Regions from separate parts of the Streptomyces sp. NPDC088794 genome, predicted to be linked through region 2. Evidence: riboswitches for the same ligand, from Rfam matches in the RefSeq annotation. Region 2 holds a riboswitch; each other region holds the start of a gene.
The links. Region 2 has a riboswitch for S-adenosylmethionine ahead of ACIP6U_RS02455 (amino acid ABC transporter permease). Riboswitches for the same ligand answer to the same signal wherever they lie in the genome.

Region 1 (3,740 bases), on a different contig from region 2:
CGGAGGGGGCAATCGGATGAACTCTTCGTAATCGCTGTTACCGAAGGTAATTATCGGCCGCGATCAACCACGTTCAGCCACCGGCGACGGCGGGGATGATCGAGACACCGGCCCCGTCCGGGGTGACCGTCTCGAGCCCCTGCTCGAACCGCACGTCGTCGTCGTTCACGTACACATTGACGAACCGCCGCAGCTTGCCCTGGTCGTCCAGCACGCGCGCGGCGATACCGGCGTGGTTCTTCTCCAGATCGGCGATGACCTCGCCGAGGGTGGCCCCTTCGGCCGCGACCTCGGCCGCGCCGCCGGTGTAGGGCCGCAGGATGGTCGGGATACGGACGGAAACGCTCATGCTGATGACCTCCGGTCAGGGACAGCGCCCCGTAAGGGGCGCGGGGAACTGCGCGACCAGCCCCCGCGGTCCGCAGACGAACAACTACCTACTTACGCCAGCCCTGCCTCACGGAACGAATCGAGGCTGGGCCGAATCGTCGCGGTCAAGCCCGTACCGGCCACCGCGTCCAACGTCTTCAGACCATCACCGGTGTTCAAGACCACCGTGGTCTTCGTCGGGTCCAGGAGACCGTTCTCGATCAGCTTCTTCGCGACGCCGACGGTCACGCCACCGGCGGTCTCCGCGAAGATGCCCTCGGTCCGCGCCAACAACTTGATCGCGTCGACCACCTGCTCGTCGTTCACGTCCTCCACCGCACCGCCCGTCCGGCGCGCGATGTCGAGCACGTACGGACCGTCCGCCGGGTTGCCGATGGCCAGCGACTTGGCGATGGTGTTCGGCTTCTGGGGGCGGACCACGTCGTGACCGGCCTTGTAGGCGACGGACACCGGCGAGCACCCCTCGGCCTGGGCGCCGAAGATCTTGTACGGCTTGTCCTCGACGAGCCCGAGCTTGATCAGCTCCTGGAGCCCCTTGTCGATCTTCGTGAGCTGCGAGCCGGAGGCGATCGGCACGACCAGCTGATCGGGCAGCTGCCAGCCGAGCTGCTCGCAGATCTCGTACGCCAGGGTCTTGGAGCCCTCCGCGTAGTACGGCCGCAGGTTGACGTTGACGAAGCCCCAGCCCTCGCCGGCCGGGTCGCCGATCAGCTCGGAGCAGAAACGGTTCACGTCGTCGTAGTTGCCCTCGATACCGACGAGCTCGCCGCCGTAGATCGCGGCCATGACGACCTTGCCCTGCTCCAGGTCGTGCGGGATGAACACGCACGAGCGGAAACCGGCGCGCGCGGCGGCGGCGCCGACCGCGCCCGCGAGGTTGCCGGTGGAGGAGCAGGAGAGGGTGGTGAAGTTGAACGCGCGCGCGGCCTCGATGGCCTGGGCGACGACCCGGTCCTTGAAGGAGTGCGTCGGGTTGCCGGAGTCGTCCTTCACGAAGAGCTTGCCGGCGTCGACACCCAACTCGCGCGCGAGGTTGTCGGCCTGGACGAGCTTGGTCCAGCCGGGGTTGATGTTCGGCTTGGTCGCCACGTCCGCGGGGACCGGCAGCAGCGGCGCGTAACGCCAGATGTTCGCGGGACCCGCTTCGATCCGCTTGCGGAGCTCCTCGGTTTCGTAGGCCGAGAAGTCGTACGCGATCTCGAGCGGGCCGAAACACTCCTCGCACGCGAAGACCGGTCCGAGCGGTACCCGGTGGCCACACTCGCGGCACGAAAGCGCCGCGGCCGGGCCGAGGTCTACGGTGGAGTCGGTGGTGCTTGCAACAGTCTGCACAGCCATGGAGGCGAGGCCCTTTCTCCTCATCTTCCTCGCGACGCATCTCGCCACGAGACGGATTTGGCACCTTCCCTAGCCGGGAGCCTCGCGTAATGATCAACATTGATCTACGAGACCGGCTGGAGGGTTGCCGGGGCTTCATCGGGCCGTATCCCTCTGCCCCTCTGGATGAGCGGTATGCAGTTGTATGAGCGGTTGTGGGCGCCTCCGACCCTCGACATGCGATGGTCATCAGCGTTGTTCAAGACTGTAACCGAAGGCCAGGACAGTTGAGCTAGCCGTCCGAACCGCGAGATGGATCACACAAGATCCACTCGCCGAGAGATCGCAGAGGAGCCGCGCACTGTGCTGAACGAAGTCGAGCGTTGGCTGAGCACCCGCTCCTGGTCCGTGACCGATCGCCCGCTCCACAAGATTCTGGCCGCGAAGCACCGCACGGGCCAGTCGGTCAGTGTCGTGCTGCCCGCGCTCAACGAGGAGGAGACCGTCGGCGACATCGTCGCCGTCATCCGTCACGACCTCATGCAGCAGGTCCCGCTCGTCGACGAGATCGTCGTCGTCGACTCGGGATCCACCGACCGCACGTCCGAGGTCGCCGCGGCGGCCGGCGCGCGGGTCGTCCACCGCGACGACATCCTGCCGCACATCCCGCCCGTGCCCGGCAAGGGCGAGGTGCTGTGGCGCTCGCTCCTGGTCACCACCGGGGACATCGTCTGTTTCATCGACGCCGACCTGAAGGAGTTCTCCTCGGACTTCGTCTCCGGCATCGTCGGCCCGCTGCTCACCGACCCCGGCGTCGACCTCGTCAAGGCGATGTACGACCGCCCGCTCGGCGGTGCCGCGGGCCAGGGCGGACGCGTCACCGAACTCATGGCCCGCCCGCTGCTGAACATGCACTGGCCGCAGCTGGCCGGCTTCGTGCAGCCGCTGGGCGGCGAGTACGCGGCCCGCCGCAGTCTGCTGGAACAGCTGCCGTTCCCGGTCGGGTACGGCGTCGAGCTGGGCATGCTGGTCGACGCCCTGCATCTGGTGGGCCTGGACGCGCTCGCCCAGGTGGACGTCGGGGTGCGCAAGCACCGGCACCAGGACGGGCAGGCGCTGGGCCGGATGTCCGCCGCGATCTACCGCACCGCGCAGCTCCGGCTGGCCCGCGGGCACCTGATCCGCCCCTCGCTGACCCAGTTCGAGCGGGGCGCGGACGGTTTCGAGCCGCGCACCTACTCCGTGGACACGGAGGAGCGGCCGCCGATGGTGGAGATCGCGGAGTACGCGCAGCGGAAGGTCGCCTGACGTCGGCGGGGTCGCCCGAGGACAGCGGGAGTCGCCTGACGACAGCAGGTCACCCGCCGTATACGGCCTGCTCGCGGGTGCGCTCACACGTTTGAGCGTTTCCCGGCCGGGCTAGGTTGTGGCGTATGGCTTCCACGGCTTCCACGCAGGGCGCTGCCCAGGTATTGGTCGCGTCCAACCGCGGCCCGGTCTCCTACGACGTCCGGGACGACGGCTCGCTGGCCGCCCGGCGCGGTGGCGGCGGGCTGGTCTCCGGGCTGTCGGCGATCGGGCCGGACGCGGGCGCGCTGTGGGTGTGCTCGGCGCTGTCCGACGGCGACCGCGAGGCCGTGCGGCGCGGGGTCGGCGAGGACGGCGTGCGGATGCTGGACATCCCGGCCGACGTGCACGCGGACGCGTACAACGGCATCGCCAACTCGGTGCTGTGGTTCGTGCACCACATGCTGTACCAGACGCCGCTGGAGCCGGTCTTCGACGCGGAGTTCCGGCGCCAGTGGGCGTCGTACGAGACGTACAACCGCGCCTTCGCCGAGGCGCTGGCCCAGGAGGCGGCCGAGGGTGCGGCGGTGCTGGTGCAGGACTACCACCTGTGTCTGGTGCCGGGAATGCTCCGCGAACTCCGCCCCGACCTGCGGATCGGGCACTTCTCGCACACGCCGTGGGCGCCGGTGGACTACTTCCAGATGCTGCCCGACGACATCCAGGCGCGGCTGATGGAGGGCATG
Region 2 (3,740 bases):
CGGCTCGTCGAAGAGGATGACGCCGGGGCGCAGGGCGAGGGCGCGTGCGATGGCGACGCGTTGCTGCTGGCCGCCGGACAGCTGCCTCGGATAGGCGCCGGCCTTCTCGCCGAGACCGACCCGGCCGAGCAACTCGCGGGCCAGTTCCAGGGCTTCGGGCTTGCCGAGCCGGCCGGTGGCGACGGGGGCCGCGGCCACGTTGTCGAGGACGGTCAGGTGCGGGAACAGGTTGAAGTTCTGGAAGACGAAGCCGATCCGGCTGCGCTGGGCGAGGATGGCCCGCTCGCTCAGCTCCTTCAGCCGCTCCCCCTGGCGCTTCACGCCGATCAGTTCGCCGTTGACGCTGACGTAGCCGATCTCCGGCTTCTCCAGGTGGTTGATGACCCGCAGCAGCGTGGACTTCCCGGAGCCGGACGGGCCGAGGATGACGGTGACCTCGCCGGGCCGCACGGTCAGGTCGACGCCGTCCAGCACCCGGTGGGCGCCGTACCACTTGTGCACGTCGTGCACCTCCACGGCGGCGGGCGTGATGTCGGTCGGCGCTTCGAGGGTCTTGGCGCTCATATCGCGGCCTCCCGGCGGATGCGGGCCCGCAGATCGGTGAGGCCGGTGCGGAGCTTCTGGATCGGCGTCGGCGGCAGCGAGCGCGTGGCGCCCCGGGCGTAGTACCGCTCGACGTAGAACTGGATGACCGACACGACACTCGTCAGGATCAGGTACCAGACGGTCACGACGAGGAGCAGCGGCACGATGTCGCCGGGGTAGGTGGAGCCCATCGTCTGCGCGGAGCCGAACAGGTCGAGCAGGGAGACGTAGAAGACCAGCGAGGTGCTCTTGATCAGGCCGATCAGCTGGTTGACGTAGTTCGGGGTGATGGAGCGCAGCGCCTGCGGGAACACGATCCTGCGGAACTGGTAGCTCTTCGGCAGGCCGAGGGCGGAGGCCGCCTCGTGCTGGCCCTGGTCGACGGAGAGGATGCCGCCGCGGACCACTTCGGCCGCGTAGGCCGCCTCGTTGAGGCTGAGGCCGATGACGGCGACGACCATGTCGGTGGCCAGCTTCGACTCGTCGAAGGAGAAGAAGGCCGGCCCGAAGGGGACGCCGACGCTCAACGTCCGGTACAGGGCGCTGAAGTTGTAGAGGAAGAGCAGCACCACGATGAGCGGGATCGAGCGCAGCGCCCAGACGTAGGTCCAGCTCACCGCGCGCAGCACCGGGGACCTGGAGAGTCTGGCGAGGGCGAGCAGGATGCCGCCCAGGAGGCCGAGGACCGCGCTGTAGGCGGCCACTTCCAGGGTGATGAGCAGTCCGTCGAGGATGGTCGGCCGCAGGAACCAGTAGCCGAAGCGGTCCCACTGGTAGAACGGGTTGGTCGCCAGGCCGTGCACGAACTGGGCCGCGAGGACCAGCACGACCGCGGTGGCGATCCAGCGCCCCGGCCGACGCAGGGGCTGAACTCTCTGTGCCGTGAGGGGTTTTGACGGTTCGTCGGCAGGCGGTGCCTCGGCGAGGGACACGGCGGCGCCAGGGGGTTCACTCATGGTGGGCTCCGGCAGGTTCGGACACCCCGGACCCCGGCGGTGGACGCGCGACGACGGGCGGCGCGCGCGGCTGCGCGGGACTGGGGGCGGGGAGGGGAACTGCACACCGGCGGAGGCGGGTGTGCGTCAGAGGTGCGCGGGCTGGCTGGTCGTCAGCCCCGACAGCGGGCACGGCCCGGTGCGGTACACAGTGCGCTGCTGACCCGGAGCAGATCGACGGCACGGTCGGCGACGAACAGGTTCGCGTACGACAGTACGCAGCTCTGTGGGCGGCATGCGGCCGTCCTGAGAGCTGCGTACATGGCGTCACCTGTCACTGTCGGAGGCCCCCGGAAGGGGCCGCGCGCTTACCGAAACGTCATCCGGTCCGGTCGTCACCTGGGGCACCCCACCGCGGTGCGAGGGTTGCCGGTCAGCAAGCCAGGGCTTGTCGCTGACACTCATGACCGTTCTGGGCGATATTCAAGACACTTGCCCGAACGAATGTCAACGCCGGTCCACGAAGTGGAACGACTGTGGAGCTGCCGTGGACGGACGGTGAGCGGCTATCGGGCCGCGTGGGCCGCCCAGTCGAGGATCTGCACGGCCGCGCCGGCCGCCTCCAGGCCTCGGCAGTGGGCGTGGTGGCGGCGGGCGATGCCGTCCAGGTCGAGATGGGTGCCGAAGGCCGGGTGCGCGGCCAGCCGGCGGGCGTACGCCCACAGGGTCGGGCGGTCGGCGATGCGCTCGACCGCGCAGGCGTCCAGGTGATGGCGGTGCACGGTGTCGAGTTGGACCAGGGTGACCCACAACTCGACGTCGGCGGCGGTGATCTGATCCCGGATCATGTAGTCGCGTCCCACGAGCCACCGATCCAGCGCGCCCAGCGACTCCAGCAGTGCCTCAAGGGCCGCGTCCCGCTCCGCCTGCTCGCCCCCGGACTGTCCGGCGCGCTGGGCGGCTCCCTCGATGTCCTGGGCGCACATCCGCTCGACGGCCTCGATCTCCGACTCGGCGCCGCACGGGTACAGCGAGAGCCGGTCGGCGCCGAAGCGGCGGGCGAGGTCGCGGGTGATGTCCGGGGCGTGGGTGCTGACGATCCGCCCGGACCAGTCGTCGCTGAGCACCGGTCCGACGGCCGGTCCTGAGTACCGGTGGGCGCTCGCCTCGTACAGCGGGCGCAGCACGGAGTGGCCGCCCTGCGGGGAGTCGGGGACGGCGGGCAGGTAGGTCGCCGGACAGACGGTGTCCAGGCCGAGCAGGCTGTGGGTGACGGCGATGCGCAGGCCGTCGGGACACGCGGTGGACAGATGGAGGCGGTAGCGGCGCGGAACGGCGTAGTGGCCGCTGCGCGGATCGCCGCCGATGCGGCCCCGGAAGGCGGGCGTGGACGGAGTGGTGGTGTGGGCGGCCAGCGGTGTGACGGACATGACTCTCCCCGGGAGCGGGCGCGGACGTACGCGCGGCGGAAGCGACGTCGGACGGGAAGGGGCCGGGCTCAGCCGTGCGCGGTGGACGGACGACGCCGGTGGCGTCCGGTCGCGGGACGACGCGTGGGCGTCGCGGGCACGGGAGGGGCGCGGCTCAGCCTTGGCGGCTGATCGCGCTGCAGACGCGCAGCAGATCGATGTGGCGGCGGGAGGTGAGGAGAGGCGAGCGGCTCACGCGTACGGTGACCGGTCCAAGGCGCCTCATGTCATTCCCTACCTGTTCACTAGGATTCCCTTCTGGAGTGTCGATCCCCCTGGCTGCGGCGTCAAGAGGGCGTCCACCGACCGGTCGGTGTCCCGTTCGGTTTCGGTGTGCCGTTCGGTTCACATCGGCCCGTTCAGTTCACGTCGGCCCGGGCGGCGCCGTCGTCCAGGGCGGCGTCCTCCTCCGCCGGGCTGTCGGAGAGGAAGCCGCCGGACTGGTGGCGCCACAGCTTCGCGTAGGTGCCTTCGGAGGCCAGCAGTTCCTCGTGCGTGCCCTGCTCGACGATCCGGCCGCGGTCCAGGACCACCAGGCGGTCCATGCCGGCGACCGTGCTCAGCCGGTGCGCGACCACGAGCGCGGTGCGCCCCTCCATGAGCCGCCACAGCGCCTCCTGGACGAGCAGTTCGCTCTCCGAGTCGAGGGCGCTGGTCGCCTCGTCTAGGAGCAGGATCGGCGCGTCGCGCAGGATCGCCCGGGCCAGCGCGACCCGCTGGCGCTGGCCGCCGGAGAGCTTGATGCCGCGCT
Region 3 (3,740 bases), on a different contig from region 2:
CCCAGGAGCGGCCGTATGAGCGCTGTGACCCCCGCTGGAGGCGACATCGCGGCGGGCCGTTCCTGGCCCGAGGTACTGAACTCCCTGCTGTACGGCAAGGACCAGGACGCCGACGCCACCTTCTGGGCGATGGACCAGATCATGCGCGGCGAGGCGACGGACGCGCAGATCGCCGGGTTCGTGGTGGCGCTGCGGGCCAAGGGCGAGACGGTCGAGGAGATCACCGGTCTGGTGCGCGCGATGTACGCGCACGCCAACGTGATCGAGGTGTCCGGGAAGACCGTGGACATCGTCGGCACCGGCGGCGACGGCGCGAAGACGGTGAACATCTCCACGATGTCCTCGATCGTGATCGCCGGCACGGGCGCGAAGGTCGTCAAGCACGGTAACCGGGCCGCGTCCTCCGCGTCCGGCGCCTCCGACGTCCTGGAGCGGCTCGGCGTCAACCTGGAACTGACCCCGAAGCGGGTGGCCGAGGTCGCCGAAGAGGCGGGGATCACCTTCTGCTTCGCGATCAAGTTCCATCCGGCCCTGCGTCACGCGGGCGCCGCGCGCGGCCAGTTGGGCATCCGCACGGTGTTCAACGCGCTGGGCCCGCTGACCAACCCCGCCAGGGTGCGGGCCCAGGCGGTCGGGGTCGCGGACCCGCGGATGGCGCCCATCATCGCGGGCGTCTTCGCCGAGCGGGGCAACTCCTCCCTGGTGTTCCGCGGCGACGACGGCCTCGACGAGCTGACGACCACGGCCACCTCCCGGGTCTGGATCGTCCGCGACGGCAAGGTCACCGAGGAGTCCTTCGACCCCCGTGACGTGGGCCTCCCGCTGGTCCCGGTGGAGGCGCTGCGCGGCGCCGACCCCGAGTTCAACGCGGGCGTCGCCCGCCGGCTCCTGGACGGCGAGACGGGCCCGGTGCGGGACGCCGTACTCCTGAACTCGGCGGCCGCCCTGGTGGCCCTGGAGCCCGGTGACGAGCCGCTGGCGGACCAGCTCAGGGCCGGGATGGAGAAGGCGGCGGAGTCGATCGACTCGGGCGCCGCCAAGCGGACCCTGGAGCGCTGGGCGGCGGCCAGCAACGCGTAGGGGCTGTCGCTTGGATCAGCCCGGCGTCGCGGGGCTCGGGTCGGCCAAGAGGCACCGCGCCTCACGGCCGGCCTGATCCAAGCGACAGCCCCTAGCCGTACGGCGGTCGTCGTCCCGCGATCCGGACACGGGTTGCGGGACGACGATCACGTCACGTAGGTTTTTGGACCAGGTCATGAGTGACAGTCATGAGGCCCCGGCCGACTGTCCGGCAACCCTCCGTCCGTGGCGGGGTGCCCCGGGTGAAGACCAGGCCGTAGGCAGCGAGGTCTGCGGCAAGCGCGGGCCCCTCGAAAGACACCAGGGGTCCTGGTCTCGAGGGAGTTCTCCGTGAGCAAGCGAATGCGATAGGGCGCCGAGCCCCGCCTCCGCATACCCCCTTCACCTTTCTCCTGCGCCGGAGCCATGTCCGCCCGCGCAGTGAATTCGCCTGCCTCTCACGGGAGTTCGCCATGTCTGTCGCCACCGCTGCCGCCACCTCCGTCTGTGCCCCGCTGCCCGTCCTGGGCCGGGACGTCACCGTCCCGCTCGTCACGGGCGGCGAAGTCACCTACGCGGCGCTCGACTACGCGGCCAGCGCCCCGGCCCTCCAGCGCGTCTGGGACGACGTGGCGGCCTACGCCCCGTACTACGGCAGCGTCCACCGCGGCGCCGGCTACCTCTCGCAGCTCTCCACCGACCTCTTCGAGAACGCCCGCCGGACGGTCGAGGAGTTCCTGGACTGCCGCCCCGACGACCAGCTGATCTTCACCCGCTCCACCACGGACTCCCTCAACCTCCTCGCCGCGGTCCTGCCCGCCGACTGCCAGGTCTTCGTCTTCGAGACCGAGCACCACGCCTCGCTGCTGCCCTGGCAGGACGCCCGCGTCACCTACCTCAACGCCCCGCGCACCCCGGCCCAGGCCGTCGAGACCCTGGAGCGGGCCCTCGCCGCCCGTGACCCCTACGGCCCGGCCCTGGTCTGCGTGACCGGCGCCTCGAACGTCACCGGCGAGCTGTGGCCGGTCCGCGAACTGGCCGCCGCCGCGCACGCGCACGGCGCCCGGATCGTCCTGGACGCCGCCCAACTCGCCCCGCACCACCCGGTGTCCGTCCAGGACCTCGACGTCGACTGGATCGCCTTCTCCGGCCACAAGCTGTACGCCCCCTTCGGCTCCGGCGTCCTGGCCGGCCGCGCCGACTGGCTCCGGGCGGCCGACCCCTACCTCGCGGGCGGCGGCGCCAGCCGCAAGGTCAGCCGGCGCGAGGACGGGGGAGTGGACGTGGAGTGGCACGACAGCGCCGCCCGCCACGAGGCCGGCTCCCCGAACGTCATCGGTGCCTACTCCATCGCGTCGGCCTGCAAGGCGCTGACCGAGGCGGGCTTCGACACGCTGGTCGCACGCGAGCAGCACCTGATCGAGACAGTGCGGGCGGGCCTGGCGGAGGTCCCGGAGGTGCGCGTCCTGTCCCTCTTCGGCGACGACGCCCCGCGCGTGGGCGTCATCTCCTTCGTGGTCGACGGCTGGAACAGCTCCCACTTCGCCGCCGCCCTCTCCGCCGAGTACGGCATCGGCGTCCGCGACGGCCTCTTCTGCGCCCACCCGCTGCTGCGCACCCTCCTGGGCACCGACCCTCAGACCCAGGGCGAATGCGGCGCCCCCGAGGCGGCCCCGGGCGAGAAGTCCCTCAACGCGATCCGAGTGAGCTTCGGAGCCGGCACCCCCGACGAGCACGTGGAGCGCTTCATCAACGCGGTGAAGGAACTGGTGACGGCAGGCGCCAAGTGGACCTACCACACGGAGAACGGCCGCTGCGTACCTGCGGTGGGCTGATCGCCCCGAAGGGGCGCGGGGAACTGCGCGACCAGCCACATCGAACGGTCAGCCGCAAACGGTCCGCGCCCCCCACCCCACTAGGCGCTCAACTCAGGAGTCCAGCCCAATAGCGAACGCGGCCTCAAGGTCATGCTGGGAGTACGTCCGAAACGCCACATGCGTGTCCGTGCCCTCAACCCCGGGGATCTTGCTGATCCGCCCAGGAATGACCTCGGCGAGGTCCTCGTGCTCCTTGACCCGAACCATCGCGATCAAGTCATACGTACCCGTCACGGAGAACACCTCGCTCACAGATTCCAGCGAGGCAATCGACTCCGCGATCTCGGGGATCCGGTCCACGCTGGTCTTGATGAGGACGATCGCGGTGATCACGGCTGGTTCTCTCCCTCGGGGGCCGGAGCTGGGGCGGCCTTCACTCTAGTCGTACGGCGGAATCGGGCCCACGCGTAACCGAAGCCCAGCGAGAACCCCACCAGGTGCGCCAGATACGCCACCCCGGGCCCCTGCTCCGCCCGCCCCGCCGCCACCCACTGAAGCGCCGCCCAGAACGGCAGCACCACCCACGCGGGAAACCGCATCGGCAGAAAGAACAGGAACGGCAGCAGGCTGGTCACCCGCGCCCCGGGGAACAGGTACAGAAACGCACCGAGGATCGCCGAGATCGCCCCCGACGCTCCCACCAGGGACTGCTCGGAGGAGGAGTTGGCGGCCGCGTACCCCAGCAGGGCGAGGTAGCCGCAGACGAGGTAGAAGAGCGTGAACCGCACGCGGCCCATCCGCTCCTCGGTCATCACGCCGAAGACGTAGAGGAAGAGCATGTTGCCGAGCAGGTGGACCCAGCCG

Region 1: another riboswitch for S-adenosylmethionine. It lies ahead of thrC (threonine synthase); the one in region 2 lies ahead of ACIP6U_RS02455 (amino acid ABC transporter permease).
Region 3: another riboswitch for S-adenosylmethionine. It lies ahead of ACIP6U_RS38850 (aminotransferase class V-fold PLP-dependent enzyme); the one in region 2 lies ahead of ACIP6U_RS02455 (amino acid ABC transporter permease).

Annotation. Positions count from the first base shown of each region.
Region 1 covers NZ_JBIVKB010000004.1:161,763-165,502, reverse strand. The annotation lists gene ACIP6U_RS13260 (MoaD/ThiS family protein) at 74-349, opposite strand; gene thrC (threonine synthase) at 442-1,728, opposite strand; SAM riboswitch class I at 1,746-1,900, opposite strand; gene ACIP6U_RS13250 (glucosyl-3-phosphoglycerate synthase) at 2,071-3,015, shown strand; gene ACIP6U_RS13245 (trehalose-6-phosphate synthase) at 3,141-3,740, shown strand, end outside.
Region 2 covers NZ_JBIVKB010000001.1:539,363-543,102, forward strand. The annotation lists gene ACIP6U_RS02450 (amino acid ABC transporter ATP-binding protein) at 1-564, opposite strand, end outside; gene ACIP6U_RS02455 (amino acid ABC transporter permease) at 561-1,541, opposite strand; SAM riboswitch class IV at 1,880-1,989, opposite strand; gene ACIP6U_RS02460 (glutathione S-transferase C-terminal domain-containing protein) at 2,087-2,950, opposite strand; gene ACIP6U_RS02465 (putative leader peptide) at 3,105-3,215, opposite strand; gene ACIP6U_RS02470 (ABC transporter ATP-binding protein) at 3,349-3,740, opposite strand, start outside.
Region 3 covers NZ_JBIVKB010000017.1:268,865-272,604, reverse strand. The annotation lists gene trpD (anthranilate phosphoribosyltransferase) at 16-1,080, shown strand; SAM riboswitch class IV at 1,252-1,368, shown strand; gene ACIP6U_RS38850 (aminotransferase class V-fold PLP-dependent enzyme) at 1,533-2,894, shown strand; gene ACIP6U_RS38845 (Lrp/AsnC ligand binding domain-containing protein) at 2,988-3,269, opposite strand; gene ACIP6U_RS38840 (rhomboid family intramembrane serine protease) at 3,266-3,740, opposite strand, start outside.